Regions from separate parts of the Variovorax ureilyticus genome, predicted to be linked through region 1. Evidence: predicted binding sites of a transcription regulator. Region 1 holds the regulator's gene; each other region holds the start of a gene.
What was found. The regulator LexA, encoded in region 1, represses DNA repair genes until DNA is damaged. The targets are predictions, from matches to a motif close to ACTGTATNNNNATACAGT.

Region 1 (5,480 bases):
GGATTGACGATGTTCGTCGGATTGCCCTTGATGAAGCTCACGACGTTGTCGAACGCCTGCCCGAAGTACATCTCGTAGCTCTCCTGCTCGACGTAGCCGATGTGCGGCGTGCAGATGCAGTTCTCGAGGCGGAGCAGCGCATGGCCCTGCAGCGGCGGTTCGCTTTCGAAGACATCGATGGCCGCCAGACCCGGCCGGCCGCGGTTGAGCGCCGCAAGGAGAGCATCCTGCTCGACCAACTCGGCACGCGAGGTGTTCACGAACAGGGAGGTCGGCTTCATGCGCGACAGATCCTCGAGCGTGACGAGCGCACGCGTTTCCTCGGTAAGTCGGAGATGGACCGACAGCACGTCGGCTGCGGCGAAGAAGGATTCGCGATTCGGCGCGACCTGAAAGCCATCGGACCGCGCCTTGGCCACGCTCTGCTCGCGTCCCCAGATGACCACCTGCATGCCGAACGCCTGGCCGTAGCGCGCGACCAATTGCCCGATGCGTCCGTAGCCCCAGACGCAGAGCGTCTTGCCCTTGAGCACCGAACCCAGCCCGAAATTTGCCGGCATGGATGCCGACTTGAGCCCCGACTGCTGCCAGGCGCCGTGCTTCAGGTTGCTGATGTACTGGGGCAGGCGACGCATTGCCGCCATGATGAGCGCCCAGGTGAGCTCAGCCGGCGCTTGCGGAGACCCGGTGCCTTCGGCCACTGCGATGCCGAGCTCGGAACACGCGTTCACGTCGATGTGGCTGCCGACGCGGCCGGTCTGGGAGATGAGCCTCAGCTTGGGCAGCTTCTCGATCAGCTGCCGCGAAATGTGGGTGCGCTCGCGGATCAGAACGATCACTTCGGCATCCTTGAGTCGAACCGAAAGCTGACCGATACCCTTGACGGTGTTCGTATAGACCTTGGCTGCATAGGCATCGAGCTTGGAGGCGCATTGCAGCTTGCGTACCGCGTCTTGGTAGTCGTCGAGGATCACAATGTTCATGGCTTCCATTGTGCCTTGCACGACCCATCGGCTGTGTCGGTGCATTGCCCGGCGTCGCGCATCGCACGCAACGCCGGGGCGGCTTCAATGCACCCGGGCGCAATGGCCCGCCGCGTCCGCTGCTTCGAGCGCGGCCAGTCGATCAAGCTCCGCACACACGTCCGCCATGCGACCGGAGATGACCACACGGCCCGGGTGCCGATGTGGCTGCTGGGCATCGACCATCCGGACGACACGCAGCGGCCGCGCGCCTCCGGACGCATCCCGGGTCGCGGAGCTCTGCCGCGATGCACAGCTTGGGCGGACGCCGACGTAGCGCAATCCGGATGAGTTGATGTGACGCGAGCGCCGTGCCGGTATCCACCGATCGGCCAGCGACTGCAGGGGCGTGAACAGGTCGACGATGCTGAGAAGAGCGATTCCCATGTGAACTCCAGAAGGTAGAGATTGAACACAGGCAGGATTGCTTTCATTGCCCCGACAGGGTGATGGCTCATGCCATACGCCCGCCACCTGTCGCGGCCGGTGATGAGACCAACGCGGCTTTTGCTGCGCCGACCTGCATGGATTGGCTACATCAGCATCGTGTTGCGAATCAGCCCGACTGCGAGGCCTTCGATCTCGAAGGGCTCTCCTGGCTGGACGAAGATGGTGGGGTAGTCCGGGTTTTCAGCGTGCAGTTCGATGACCTGCTTGTTGCGCTTGAGGCGCTTGACGGTGACCTCGTCACCGAGGCGAGCGACCACGATCTGCCCGTTACGGGCCTCCTTGGTGGCCTGCACGGCGAGAAGGTCGCCATCCATGATGCCGGCGTCGCGCATCGACATGCCGCGCACCTTGAGGAGATAGTCAGGCTGGCGCTGGAACAGCGTGTTCTCGACGTAGTAGGTCTGATCGATGTGTTCCTGCGCGAGGATAGGCGAGCCGGCGGCGACGCGGCCGATCAGGGGCAGCGCAAGCTGCGCCATGCCAGGCAGGGACAGCGAATACTGGTTGTTCCGCGATTCGTTGAGCGCGCGCAGCGCTTCGCCCTTGAGGCGTATGCCTCGCGAGGTGCCGCTCACCAGTTCGATGACGCCCTTGCGAGCCAGTGCCTGCAGATGTTCTTCCGCCGCATTGGCCGACTTGAAGCCCAGTTCGGCCGCGATTTCGGCGCGAGTCGGCGGTGCGCCCGTGCGGGCGATGGCGCTTTGAATCAAGTCCAGAATCTGCTGCTGACGGGCGGTAAGCTTGACGGCGAACTGCATGGTGGCTCCTGAAAGGGACTGGGTGCATATCCAGTACCTGTATTTTTAACCAGTTTCCCTGGGATTGGCAAGCAATGCGCGAAAACATTCAAGGCGGCACGCGCCGGGTTGTCGTTCTTGGCACCGGCGGCACGATTGCAGGACGTGCCAGCCAGGCGGGTGACAACATCGGCTATACCGCCGGTCAGGTGGGTGTGGCGGATCTGCTGGGCGGCATCGAGGCGCCTGAAGGCGTTGCACTTCTTGCGGAGCAGGTGTCGCAGATCGACAGCAAGGACATGAGCTTTGCGATCTGGCAGAAGCTGGCACAGCGGTGCGCGTATTGGCTCGCAGAAGCGGATGTGGCGGGCATCGTCATCACGCACGGGACCGACACGTTGGAGGAGACCGCCTTCTTTCTCCAATCGGTGCTGGCGCCCTCCAAGCCCGTCGTGCTGACCTGTGCGATGCGTCCGGCGACCGCACTGGCGCCCGACGGTCCGCAGAATGTGCGCGACGCCATCGTGGTCGTCGCGACGCCGGGCGCGCGAGGCGTGGTGGCGGTTTGCGCGGGCACCGTGCATGGCGCCGCCGATGTGCAGAAGGTTCATACCTATCGTCTCGATGCCTTCGACTCCGGGGATGCTGGCCCGTTGGCCTACGTGGAGGAGGGGGCTGTTCTGGCGTTGCGCAACTGGCCCGAGCCTCAGCTCGCAACGCCCGTCTTCGATCGTGTCGTCAGCGCGGCATCATGGCCGCGCATCGAGATCCTGGTGAGCCACGCCGAGGCGCGGGGCACGATCGTCGATGCATTGGTCGCCGAACGCAAGCGAGGTGCTCCCGACGCCGTGCAGGGCATCGTGCTTGCCGCAACGGGCAATGGCACGCTGCACCATGCGCTGGAGGCGGCCGCACTGCGCGCGCAGGCCGAAGGGATCGCCGTCGTGCGCGCGACCCGCTGCTTGAAGGGACGCATTCTTCCGAAGACGGGCGAAACCTTGCGCGACGCGGGCGGGCTGACGCCGGTCAAGGCGCGTATCGCGTTGGCGCTTGAGCTTCTCTCCAGCCGTGCGTAGTCCTCTCGACGGAGCCGGCCGATGCTCGACGCACTGCGCACCACCACCTGGGCATATCCGGCGCTGGAGGCCGTGCACATCGTTGGGATCGCGCTGCTGCTGGGCAATCTCGTGGCGCTCGAGATGAGAGTGTTCGGACGGGCGGCCGCGCTCCCTGTGCATGGCGTGGCGCGGCTGTCGCTGACCATCGCCTTGAGCGGCTTCGCGCTCGCAGCAGCCAGCGGTGCACTGATGTTTGCGACCCAGCCCTCCGAGTTGCTCGCGAACCGGGCTTTCCTCGTGAAGATGGGGCTTCTGGTGGCTGCCGGCTGCAACGCCTTCTGGTTTCACGCCCGAGGCTCGCTTGGCAAACTCGACTCGATGGCGCGGATACAGATGTTGTCGTCCACTGCGATCTGGCTGGCCGTGGTGTTCTGCGGCCGATGGATTGCCTACTGATCGAAAGGATCCCGCATGAAACGCCGCAGCCTCGTACTCGCCGCTGCATCCGTCCCCGCGACGATGTCGTCCGCCTGGGCGCACCACGGATGGGGCAGCTTCGACCAGGATCGGCCCCTTTATCTCGAAGGCAAGGTGGTGAGCGTGAAGTGGCAGAACCCGCACGTCGAACTCATGGTCGAGGTGCCGCCGGATCTGAAGGTGCCGGCGGACTTGCCGAAGCGCGCCTTGCCTGCACAGACCTCGCCCGTGGACGGAGCCGCGCTGCTCGCCAAGGCGGCGCTGCCGGGCCGCACCGCGCGTCAGTGGGAGTTCGAACTGGCGCCACTCACCCGAATGGAGGCCTGGAAGATCCCGGAGATCAAGCCGGGCACGCAGGTGGCTGCGGTCGGCTTCGGGCAAAAGGAGGATAAAGAGGCAGTGATCCGCGTCGAGTACCTGTTCGTCGACGGGAGGGTGTACGGGCTGCGTTCCAGCCCGGCCTGATCAGCTCGCCAGCGCGGCAAGCGCACGCTGCGTGATTTCGTCGACGGTGCCGACGCCGCTGATGGAGCGGTACTTCGGCGCCGCAGCGGGCTCGACTTTGGCCCACTGGGAGTAATAGTCGACCAGCGGACGGGTCTGCTGGCTGTAGACGTCAAGCCGCTTGCGGACGGTTTCTTCCTTGTCGTCTTCGCGCTGGATCAGGTCTTCGCCCGTCACGTCGTCCTTTCCGTCGACCTTCGGCGGATTGAACTTCAGGTGATAGGTGCGCCCGGATGCCGGATGCGAGCGGCGACCGCTCATGCGATCGATGATGTCGGAGAAGGGGACGTCGATCTCGAGGACGTAGTCGAGCTTGACGCCCGCGGCGCGCATCGCCTCGGCCTGCGGGATGGTTCGCGGAAAGCCGTCGAACAGGAAGCCTTGCGCGCAATCCGCCTGCGCAATCCGCTCCTTCACGAGGTTGATGATCAGGTCATCGCTGACCAGGGCGCCCGAAGCCATCACGGCTTCGGCCTGCTTGCCTAGCGGTGTGCCGGCCTTGACCGCCGCGCGGAGCATGTCGCCAGTGGAAATCTGGGGGATGCCGTATTTCTGGCAAATGAAGGCCGCCTGAGTGCCTTTGCCCGCCCCGGGTGCGCCCAACAATATCAGTCTCATGGTGTCCTCGAAGGTTTTTTTGGATTTCTGTCGCGCCGTGCTGATCACGAGTGGCGTCAATGGCGGAGTTCCTTTGAGGATAGCATGGCCCCTCGGCGGGCCCGGCGCTAAGGTGCCGCGAAGAGGGCTCGGACGCGCGCGAGGTCCTCTGGGGTGTCGATGCCGGGGCCGGGCGCGTGCTCGCTGACGTGCACGGCGATGCGATGACCATGCCAGAGTGCGCGCAACTGCTCGAGCGCCTCAGTGCCTTCCACCGGCGCCGGAGGAAGGCTCGGAAACTGCCGAACGAAGCCGGCGCGGTAGCCGTAGATGCCGATGTGCCGCAGGGCGGGCGGCGAGGGCGGCAGCTTGTTCGGCCCGGCATCCGCGAATCCGTCGCGCCACCAGGGGATCGGTGCGCGGCTGAAGTAGAGCGCGTAGCCATTCGCGTCCAGAACGGTCTTGACGACGTTCGGATTGGCGAACTCCTGCACCGAATCGATCGCATGCGCTGCGGTGCTCATGGCCGCCCCGGGATGGTCGGACAGCGTTTGCGCGACCGCATCGATCAGAGAAGGGTCGATCAGCGGTTCGTCGCCTTGGACGTTGACGACGATCGCGTCGTCCGACAAGCC
Region 2 (5,480 bases), on a different contig from region 1:
GGCGTTCGCCCTCGTTGCCGTCGAAGCGCAGGCTCACGAGCGTGCCCGGCGGATGCCGGCCCGGATGGGCGTCCTCCAGCCGCACCGTCGCGAAATGCTGGCGCGCGATCTCGCGCACGATCGGCAGTCCCAAGCCCGATCCGTCGGCCTCGTTGCCCAGTACCCGGTAGAACGGTTCGAACACGAGCTCGCGCTCGGCTTCGGGAATGCCGGGGCCGTTGTCTTCGACCTGCAGCACCACGATGCGGCCGAAGGGATCGGCCAGCACCCGCGCGGTGATCACGCCCGGCCGCTCCGGCGTCGACGGCGTGTAGTTGATCGCGTTGTCGACCAGGTTGCGCACCAGTTCCTTGAGCAGGGTCGGATTGCCGTCGATCGCCACGCCGGGTGCGCCGGGCTGGGCGCCTTCGTAGCCGAGGTCGATGCGCTTGTCGATCGCGCGCGGCACCGCCTCGCGCACCACCTCGATCGTGAGCCGCGCGATGTCGCAGGACTGCCGCCCGATGCTGCCGCCGTTGCCTTCCGCGCGGGCGAGCGAGAGGAGCTGGTTGACCGTGTGCGTCGCGCGCACGCTGGCTCGGCCGATCTGCTTGAGGGACTTCTTGAGTTCTTCCGCGTTCGCGCCTTCACGCTGCGCGAGGTCGGCCTGCATGCGCAGCCCCGCAAGCGGCGTCTTCAACTGATGCGCCGCATCCGCGAGGAAGCGCTTCTGCGTGCCGATCGAATCGTTGAGCTTGCGCAGCAGGTCGTTGACCGAGAGCACCAGCGGCACCACTTCGAGCGGCACCGAGGATTCGTCCAGCGGGCTCAGGTCGCCCGGCCGGCGCTCGCGGATGCGTGCTTCCACCACCGACAGCGGCTTGATGCCGCGCACGAGCGCCAGCCAGATCAGCAGCACCGCCAGCGGCAGGATCGCGAACTGCGGGAGCAGCACGCCCTTGATGATCTCCGTGGCCAGCACCGATTGCTTCTCGCGCGTCTCGGCCACCTGCAGCAGCGCCATCGGCGCCTCGGGGTTGATGCCGGCGATCCACAGCGACGCGATGCGCACTTGCTGCCCCTGAATCAGGCCGTTGCGCAGGTAGACCACACCGGGCATCGGCGGCTCGTCGGAACTGGGCGGCGGGACGTCAGGCTCGCCGCTGAGCAGTCCGCCGTGCTCGTCGAGCAACTGGTAGTACACGCGATCCGCCTCGTCGCCGCCGAGGATCTCGCGCGCCGGCTGCGGCAGCACGAACTGGATGCGGCCATGGTCCACGTCGACCAGCCGCGCGAGGGTCTGGATGTTGGATTCGAGCGCCCGGTCGAACGGCGCATTGGCGATGCCTTGCGCCACGAGCCACGTCACGCCGATGCTCACCGGCACCAGCAGCAAGAGCGGCGTGAGCATCCAGTCGAGGATCTCGCCGAACAGGGAGCGCTGGGCGCGCTGAAAAAGTTTCACCGGACGGTCACCAAGCCGGCGAGCGGCTCGTCACGAGGGGATCTTCTCGAGGCAATAGCCGAGGCCGCGCACGGTCGCGATGCGCACCGGGCCCTTTTCGATCTTCTTGCGCAGGCGGTGGATGTAGACCTCGATCGCGTTCAGGCTGACCTCTTCGCCCCATTCGCACAGGCGCTCGACGAGCTGGTCCTTGCTGACGAGGCGGCCGGCGCGCTGCAGCAGGACTTCGAGCAGGCCGAGTTCGCGCGCGGAGAGTTCGATCATCTTGCCGTCGATGGTCGCCACGCGACCGGCCTGGTCGTAGACCAGCGGACCATGCTTGATGGCATTGCTCGTGCCGCCCATGCCGCGGCGCGTGAGGGCACGCACGCGGGCTTCGAGTTCCTGCAGCGAGAAGGGCTTGGCCATGTAGTCGTCGGCGCCGTAGTCGAGACCCTTGACGCGCTCCTCCACGCTGTCCGCGGCGGTGAGCACGAGCACCGGCAGCTGCGAGCCGCGTGCACGCAGCCGCTTGAGGATTTCGAGGCCGTGCATGTTCGGCAGGCCGAGGTCGAGGATCAGCAGGTCGAATTCGCTGTTGGTCATCAGGGCCGCATCGGCCTGCGAGCCCGTCGCCACGTGATCGACCGCCGAGCCGGAGGTGCGCAGGCTGCGCAGCAGGGCGTCGGCCAGCACCTGATCGTCTTCCGCAATGAGTATTCGCATCCTGAGTTCGCCCCCAGCCTCGCCCACTTCGTGTGGCTCTGCACCCCCTTCCGGGGGCAACCCCAGCGGCCCGGCGGGGCCGGTTCCGCGGGGTTTCTGGGTTTCGTCGCGCCCAAATTTTAGGCTGCTGCGTAGGCTTCCAGGCCGATGGTTACTACGGTGGCGATCTCGTCGCCGACGCTCGCGCGGAACTCGGATTCGGCTTGGGCGACGGCGTTGCGGAAGGCTTCGAGCCATGCGAGGCCGTCGGCGGTGAACATCACGCGACGGGCGCGTGCATCGAGCGGATCGGGCTCGCGCGTGACGAGGCCCCAGGCCTCGCACTGGTCGACCAGCGTGCCCATCGCCTGCTTGGTCATGCCGGCGCGCTCGGCCAGTTCGGTCAGGCGCGAGCCATCGCGCGACAGGTGCCGCGTGATGTGAATGTGCGCCGCAGTGACCTGTGCGCGTGCCGCCAGGTTGGAAAGTGCCAGCGGCACGTCCGCGTCGTGCGCCATCAGGCTGAGCACCCGCTCGTCGAAGCGGCGCATGGCATGGCCCAGCAGCCGGCCCAGGTGGGTCTGGCGCCAGGCGTCGTGGTCTATGGAAGAGAGTTGATCGACCATGGTGATTTGATAGTAAATCAAACTGACCAAAAAACGAGCCAGCGCCAATCCATTGACCCCTACACTACTGTTCAAGCATCCAGCCTGTGATTAAGCGCAGCGGGATGAATCCAGCACAACCCATTGATATTCAAGGAGTTTTCACATGGACGCAGTCGTCAAGGGCGCAAGCCTCTCGGGCCCCAACAGCGAAAAGGCCAAGGCCCTTCAGGCGGCGCTGGCCCAGATCGAGAAGCAGTTCGGCAAGGGCACGATCATGCGTCTGGGCGAGGGCGAGGTGATCGAAGACATCCAGGTGGTCTCCACCGGTTCGCTGGGGCTCGACATCGCACTGGGCGTCGGCGGACTGCCGCGCGGCCGCGTGATCGAGATCTACGGACCGGAATCCTCGGGCAAGACCACGCTCACGCTGCAGGTCATCGCCGAGATGCAGCGCCAGGCCGGCACCTGCGCCTTCGTCGATGCCGAGCATGCGCTCGACGTGCAGTACGCGCAGAAGCTGGGCGTCAACCTGCCGGATCTGCTCATCAGCCAGCCCGACACCGGCGAGCAGGCGCTCGAGATCGTCGATTCGCTGGTGCGCTCCGGCGCGGTCGACCTGATCGTCGTCGACTCGGTCGCCGCGCTCACGCCCAAGGCCGAAATCGAGGGCGAAATGGGCGACTCGCTGCCCGGCCTGCAGGCCCGCCTCATGAGCCAGGCCCTGCGCAAGCTCACGGCCACGATCAAGAAGACCAACTGCATGGTCATCTTCATCAACCAGATCCGCATGAAGATCGGCGTGATGTTCGGCTCGCCCGAAACCACCACCGGTGGCAACGCGCTGAAGTTCTACGCCTCCGTGCGCCTGGACATCCGCCGCATCGGCACCATCAAGAAGGGCGACGAGGCGATCGGCAACGAGACCAAGGTCAAGGTGGTCAAGAACAAGGTGTCGCCACCCTTCAAGACGGCCGAATTCGACATCCTGTTCGGCGAAGGCATCAGCCGCGAGGGCGAGATCATCGACATGGGCGTCAACGCCAAGCTCATCGACAAGTCGGGCGCCTGGTATGCCTACAACGGCGAGAAGATCGGGCAGGGACGCGACAACGCGCGCGAATTCCTGCGCGAGAACCGCGAGCTCGCGCGCGAGATCGAGAACAAGGTTCGCGAATCGCTGGGCATTCCGCTCCTGGCCGAATCGGCGGCCGAGGCAGCACCCGAAAAGCCTGCGAAGGGTGACAAGTAAAAGGGAAGAGGGAAGGGCGGGCCCGTCGCTCAAGGGCCGCGCCCTGCGCCTGCTGAGCCAGCGCGAACACTCGCGCGCCGAGCTCGAGCGCAAGCTGCGCAAGTACGAGGAAGAGCCCGGCGCGCTGGCCCGGGCACTCGACGAGCTGGCGGCCAAGGACTTCATCAGCGAGGCGAGGGTGGTGCAGTCCGTGCTGCATCAGCGATCGGCCCGGCTCGGCGCCGCGCGTGTGCGCCAGGAGCTGCTGCACAAGGGCATCGCGCCCGAGGCGGTCTCCGAGGCGGTGGCCAGCCTGCAGGAGACGGAGCTGGAGCGTGCGCGCGACGTCTGGCGCCGACGCTTCGGCGCGCCGCCGCAGGACGCGACCGAGCGGGCGCGTCAGATGCGATTCATGATGGCCCGCGGCTTCGCGACCGGTGTGATCGCCAAAGTCCTGAAATACGACCCCGAAGACTAGGCCGGCGAAGCCCGGCCGTGCGCGAAACACCGCGGAACCGGCTTTGCCGGGCCGCCGGTGTTGCCCCCGGTAGGGGGTGGGCGGCTACACGAAGTGAGCAAGCCTGGGGGCGAGCTAAATCCCCAGCATGAGCCGCAGGTTCTGCACTGCGGCCCCGCTCGCGCCTTTGCCGAGGTTGTCGAGGCGGGCGATGACCACGGCATGCCGATGGTCCTCGTTCGGGAACACGCGGATCTCGAGCTGGTTGGTGTCGTTGAGCGCGAGCGCGTCCAGCTTGCCGTCCGCGGTCGGCGGCAGCACCTTCACGAACTGCTCGGGCGTGTTGCTCCTGGCGTAGTGCGCCGCGAGCGCGTCCTGGAGGTCACCGGCCTTCGGCCGATTGGGCAGGTCGTCGAGATGCAGCGGCAACTGGACCAGCATGCCTTGCTTGAAATTGCCGACAGAGGGGATGAACACCGGGCGGCGGGTGAGGCCCGTGTACTTCATGATCTCCGGGATGTGCTTGTGCTTGAGGCCGAGCGCGTAGGTCTCGAACAGCGGGGCTTCGCCCTTTTCGTACGCCTCGATCATCGTGCGTCCGCCGCCGGAATACCCGCTGACGGAGGGCAGGGCGATCGGGAAATCGCGCGGCAGCAGGCCGGCATCGACCAGGGGGCGCACGATCGCGATCGCACCGGTCGCATAGCAGCCGGGGTTCGCGACGCGGTCGGCTTTGGCGACGGCTTCCTTCTGTCCCGCCGCGAGTTCCGGGAAGCCGAACACCCAACCGTCGGCCACGCGGTGCGCCGTCGAGGCATCGATGATCTTCGGACGGCGGCCGGAAAGCTGATCGATGAGCGCCACCGATTCCCGGGCGGCATCGTCGTGCAGGCAGAGAACGACGAGATCCACGCCGGCCATCAGCTCGCGCTTGGCGGCGACATCCTTTCGCAGCTCGGGAGCGATGCTGACGAGTTCGACCTGCGGCATGTTCTGGAGCCGCTCGCGGATCTGCAGGCCGGTGGTGCCGGCTTCGCCGTCGATGAAGACCTTGGGCAT
Region 3 (5,480 bases), on a different contig from region 1:
GGCCGCTATCCGCAAGTGGGCGTTGGCGCACGCGCGCAGCGTTTCGAGATCTCGGCGAACCGCCCGCTCACCAACTACGCGGCACCCAACTATTCGACGGTGCAGAACGACTTCGCGTTGAACCTCACCGCCGCGTATGAGCTCGACCTCGCCGGCCGCGTGCGGCGCTCCGTCGAAGCTGCAACCGCCTCTGCTGCGCAGTCGGCCGCCGACCTGGAAAACACGCGGCTGCTGCTGACGACCGACGTCGCCTCGGCGTACTTCAGCCTGCGCTCGAGCGACATCGAGCTCGACGTGCTCGCACGCTCCATCGAACTGCAGCGGCGCGCGCTCCAGTTCGTGACCGATCGACATGATCTCGGCGCGGTCTCCGGGCTCGACGTGGCGCAGCAGCAGGCGCTGCTCGACAACACGCTGGCGCAGGTCGACCTCCTCAGGAAGCAGCGCTCGCAGTACGAGCACGCGCTCGCGACGCTGACCGGCACGCCCGCGCCGTCGTTCACGGTCGCGGCCGACGTCAAGCCGCTCGTGCCGCCGGCAATTCCGATCGGCATTCCGTCTGAAGCGCTGGAGCGGCGGCCCGATGTGGCCTCCGCAGAGCGCGCGATGGCCGCCGCCAACGCACAGATCGGCGTGGCGAGCGCCGCTTTCTATCCGAGCGTCATGCTGCTCCCGTCGATCGGCGTGGACAGCCGCATGCTGTCCAGCCTGTTCGATTCGCAGAGCCTGCTGTGGTCGCTCGGCGTGACCGCCACGCAGACGATCTTCGATGGCGGCCGCATCCGCGCGAACGTGGACTTCACCAAGGCGGGCTACGACGCCACCGTGGCCAGCTACAAGCGCGTCGTCCTCACGGCCTTCCAGGAAGCGGAGGACGGCATCACGGGCCTCGCCTCGCTCGATCGCGCATCGGCGCAGGCGCAGACGGCGGTCGAGAGCTCGCGCCGCGTGCTCGAAATGGCGGCCGGCCGCTACCAGGGCGGCGCCTCGACCTTTCTCGACGTGATCACCGCGCAGCAGGCGCTGCTCACCACCGAGCGGCAGGCGGCGCAGATCAACGGCCAGCGCATGCAGACCTCGGTGTTCCTCGTCAAGGCGCTCGGCGGCGACTGGTGCGGCGCCCTGCCCCGCAGCACCGCCGCAGACGCTAGAACAGGCTGCCCTGCCCCACTGCGCCAGGTGGCCGGAACGCGCTGAGGTCCAGCGGCGTGCGGTCGTTCGAAAAGCCGATGCGCTTCGTCGCTTTCTCGAAGCGCTGGCGGATCAGGTCGGCCCAGACGCCGCTGCCCTTCATGCGCGTGGCGAAATCCGCGTCGTAGTCCTTGCCGCCCCGCATCTCTCGGATGCGCTCCATGATGCGGCCCGCGCGCTGCGGATAGTGCAGTTCGAGCCATTGCTTGAAGAGGGGCGCGACTTCCCACGGCAGGCGGATCACCGTGTAGAAGGCGCTGCGCGCGCCGGCGTCCCAGGCGGCTTCGAGCACCTGCTCCATGTCTTCGTTGACGAAGGGGATCTGCGGCCCGACGCTGACGCCGACCGGCACGCCCGCCTCGGCCAGCGTGCGCAATGTGCGCAGCCGGCGATGCGGTGCGGCGGCGCGCGGTTCGAGCTTGCGCGCGAGTTCGCCGTCCAGCGTGGTGATGGTCACGTACACCGCCGCGAGATGCTCGGCCGCCATCGGCGCGATCAGGTCGAGGTCGTGCTCGACCGCGCTGGACTTGGTGATGATGCCGAAGGGATGGCGTGCTTCCTTCAAGACTTCGATCACCGATCGTGTGAGTCGCAACTCGCGCTCGATCGGCTGGTAGCAGTCGGTCGCGGTGCCGATGATGATCGGGCTGGGCTTGTAGCTCTTGCGGCCCAGTTCGGCCCGCAACAGTTCCGCGACGTTGCGCTTGGCGATCAGCTTGGTCTCGAAATCGAGGCCGGGCGAGAGGTTGAGGTAGCTGTGCGTGGGTCGGGCAAAGCAGTAGATGCAGCCGTGTTCACAGCCCCTGTACGGGTTCAACGAGGTATCGAACGAGACGTCCGGCGAGTCGTTGTGGCTGAGCACCGATTTCGCGTCCTCGAAGCGGACCTCGGTGGGGAGCGGCGGCAGCCCGTCGGCTTCGGCCTCGCCTTCTTCGAGCGTGCCCCAGCCGTCATCGAAGGCGCTGCGGCTGTCGCGCTCGAATCGGTGCGCGAGACGCGTGGCGGCGCCCCGGCCTTTGAGCGCGTGGATGGGGATGAAGGCATCGGGCATGGCGGCGGGTCGATTACTGGATGAATACACAGTATTTCATCATTCCGCCCCGGCTGCAGCAACCGCTTGTTTCAGCCTCGCGGGCGTCTTCGCTGGAGGAACTCCGGCATGCGGGTCCTTGGCTCGGGGTCCGGTCGGCCCCGAAGAGGTCGACCTTGAGCTGCTTGAGCGTGCCGTTCATCCGCGGGATGATCGCCACGCCGCCCTTCTTTCCTGGACCCCCAGATGCCACGCCGCCCCGAAAACCTCTACCCGCAGTACCACGCCCACATCTACTTCGGCCCCGACACCGTCGCGCAGGCACGGCAGCTCGCGCAGGATGCGGGCCACAGCCTGCTCGTGGTGGTCGGCCGGGTGCATGAAAAGCTCGTCGGCCCGCATCCGCACTGGAGCTGCCAGATCGCCTTCGACGCGGCGGAGTTCGACGAGGTCATCGAATGGCTCGATGCGCGTCGCAACGGCCTCGACGTCTTCGTGCACGGCGTGACGGGCGACGACTACCTCGACCACACCGCGCACGCGATGTGGCTGGGCAACGAATCCACGCTCGACCTGAGCATGTTCCGCAAGCCGGCCTGAGCGGTTCAGAACTCGGCGTCGAGCTCGTCGATCTCGTCCGGCTCGGCCTTGGCGGACCTGATCCATTCCTGCATCGCGGGCAGTTCGAGGATGCGCTTGCAGTACGCGGTGCAGGCCTTGTCCAGCGACACGTCGTAGGTAACGAAGCGCGTGACGACCGGCGCGTACATGGCGTCCGCCAGGCAGGGCGTCTCGCCGAAAAGGAACGGCCCGCCGTAGGTCGACAGGCATTCGCGCCAGATCGCGACGATGCGGTCGATGTCCGCCTGCGCACGCGACCAGATCTTGAAGCCCGGGAAGCGCGCCTTGACGTTCATCGGCAGCGAGCCTCGCATCGACGAGAAGCCCGAATGCATCTCGCCGCAGATCGCCCGGCAGTGCGCGCGCGCCTTGGCGTCGGCGGGCAGCAGGCCGGCCTTGGGCTTGATCTCGCTCAGGTATTCGCCGATCGCGAGCGTGTCCCAGACCTTGATGCCGCCGTGTTGCAGCGACGGCACCAGCATGGATGCCGACAGCAGCAGCATCTCGGCCTTCATCGCCGGGTCGTCGGGCGGGATGATCTTCTCGCTGAATTCCAGGCCCGCGAGCTTGCACATCAGCCAGCCGCGCAGCGACCACGCGCCATAGTTCTTGCTGCTGATGGTGAGTACGGGTTTGGCCATGCATCGCTCCTGGTCCGCCGGATCGGCGCTGCGGTCGTGCAAGCCCTGTGCCAGAAAGGTGCGCCGGTGCGTCGCGGCCGCAGGCTTGGCCCGCAACTTGCCTGCGGCTCATCCATGCTGTACCGGGCTTATCAATCCCAAGCCGACCTCCTCTCGCCCTCGCGTCTCGCGGCGCAATACCTCGGCAAGGCGCTGTGGCGCGACAAGGCTGACCGCAGCCTGGCCCGCCGCTTCGCCTCGGCCATGGAGGTCTACTCGCGCATCCGGCTCACGCACACCCGGCCCCCCTACGGGATCGAAAGCGTGGGGGTCGACGGCGAGGAAGTCCCGGTGCATGAAGAAGCCGCCCTGGTGACCCCCTTCGGCACGCTGCTGCACTTCCGCAAAGAGTCCAATGCGGTGCATCCGCCGGTGCTGCTGGCTGCACCACTGTCGGGCCATTTCGCGACGCTGCTGCGCGAAACCGTGCGCACGCTCCTGCGCGACCACGACGTGTACGTGACCGACTGGCACAACGCGCGCGATGTGCCGATCTGGCACGGCGGCTTCGGCCTGGACGACTACACGCTGCGGATCATCGATTTCCTCGAGGCGATCGGCCCGGGCGTGCACATGGTGGCGGTCTGCCAGCCTTGCGTCGCGGCGCTGGCCGCCACCGCGCTGATGGCCGAGGACGACAACCCGGCCGCACCGAGAAGCCTCACGCTGATGGCGGGCCCGGTCGACTGCCGGGTCAATCCGACCACCGTGAACAAGCTGGCGACCGACCGTTCCATCGCCTGGTTCGAGCGCAACCTGATCAGCCATGTGCCGTGGCCGCATGCCGGCATGATGCGGCGCGTGTACCCGGGCTTCCTGCAGCTCGGCGCCTTCATGAGCATGAACCCCGACCGCCACAAGCAGCAGTTCGCCAAGCTCTACCGGCATCTGGTGGATGGCGAGATCGAACAGGCCGACACGATTCGCACCTTCTACGACGAGTACCTCGCGGTCAACGACCTCCCGGCCGAGTTCTATCTGGAGACCGTCGAGCGCGTGTTCCAGACCTACGACCTGCCGCGCGGCAAGCTCACCGTCGGCGCGCGGACGATCAACCCCGCTGCCATCCGACGCACCGCGTTGCTGACGGTCGAAGGCGAGCGCGACGACATCTGCTCGGTGGGACAGACGGTCGCCGCGCAGGATCTCTGCACCGGCGTGCGCCCCTATCTCAAGACTCATCACCTGCAGGCCGGCGTCGGTCACTACGGCGTGTTCAGCGGCAGCAAATGGAACGCGCAGATCTACCCGCGCGTGCGCGAAACCATCCACACCGCGGCCGAACTGCACTGAGTTCATTGGGTAACACCCGCGCAGCAGCGCTGCGGTATTCGCCTTCGGGCGGCCCGGCTGCTCATGCACCGCGCTTGCGCGGCGGACGGAAGCGCCGGGGCGCCAGGCTGTCGGCGGGCGACGGCAGGCTTTGCCGCAGGTGCGCGATCAGCGCTTCTGCCATCACATTGCGCATCGGCCCCGGAAGATGCACCAGTACCACCCGCCGCTCGATATGGGGCTTGCGAAGCGGCAGCACCACCAGTGCGTCGTCGCGCAGCGAAGAGGTGTAGAGCTTCGGCATCAGGCCCAGCGCGAGGCCGCCGCGCACCAGCGCGTAGAGCGTCTCCGAGTAGCTCACGCGATACGGTTCCGCGCCCTGCGCGAACTGGGCACGCGCCGGATCGCCGAGCGCGGGCATGCTGCCGCTTTCGAACAGCACGAGCCGCTCGCCGCCGATGGCCTCCCAGTCCGCCTCGCCCGCCTGCGCGAGCGCGTGGTCGCGCCGCACCACCAGCACCAGTGGATCGCGGAACAGGTCCACGCAGACGAGGCCGCCCGGCGGCTCGGTGATGGCGGCCACCGCCATGTCGAGCTGCCCGCTGCGCACCTCGGCCAGCAAGGTGTTCGACGGCGCGTCGCGCCAGGCGAATTCCACCTGGCGCGACGCGTCGCCCTGCAGGAAG

Region 2: the regulator LexA is predicted to act here: its motif matches at 2,821-2,838, upstream of recA (recombinase RecA).
Region 3: the regulator LexA is predicted to act here: its motif matches at 2,258-2,275, upstream of WKW77_RS15840 (PA0069 family radical SAM protein).

Annotation. Positions count from the first base shown of each region.
Region 1 is NZ_JBBKZU010000001.1:370,372-375,851, reverse strand. Features, by position in the region: gene WKW77_RS01870 (D-2-hydroxyacid dehydrogenase family protein) at 1-983, opposite strand, end outside; gene WKW77_RS01865 (hypothetical protein) at 1,068-1,409, opposite strand; gene lexA (transcriptional repressor LexA) at 1,556-2,230, opposite strand; gene WKW77_RS01855 (asparaginase) at 2,305-3,285, shown strand; gene WKW77_RS01850 (hypothetical protein) at 3,307-3,723, shown strand; gene WKW77_RS01845 (DUF6152 family protein) at 3,739-4,209, shown strand; gene adk (adenylate kinase) at 4,210-4,866, opposite strand; gene kdsB (3-deoxy-manno-octulosonate cytidylyltransferase) at 4,974-5,480, opposite strand, start outside.
Region 2 is NZ_JBBKZU010000005.1:165,581-171,060, reverse strand. Features, by position in the region: gene WKW77_RS13215 (sensor histidine kinase) at 1-1,444, opposite strand, end outside; gene WKW77_RS13210 (response regulator) at 1,475-2,149, opposite strand; gene WKW77_RS13205 (MarR family winged helix-turn-helix transcriptional regulator) at 2,269-2,754, opposite strand; gene recA (recombinase RecA) at 2,900-3,985, shown strand; gene recX (recombination regulator RecX) at 3,975-4,442, shown strand; gene argC (N-acetyl-gamma-glutamyl-phosphate reductase) at 4,557-5,480, opposite strand.
Region 3 is NZ_JBBKZU010000006.1:257,026-262,505, forward strand. Features, by position in the region: gene WKW77_RS15835 (efflux transporter outer membrane subunit) at 1-1,197, shown strand, start outside; gene WKW77_RS15840 (PA0069 family radical SAM protein) at 1,148-2,242, opposite strand; gene WKW77_RS15845 (DOPA 4,5-dioxygenase family protein) at 2,468-2,821, shown strand; gene WKW77_RS15850 (glutathione S-transferase) at 2,827-3,483, opposite strand; gene WKW77_RS15855 (polyhydroxyalkanoate depolymerase) at 3,598-4,815, shown strand; gene WKW77_RS15860 (LysR family transcriptional regulator) at 4,877-5,480, opposite strand, start outside.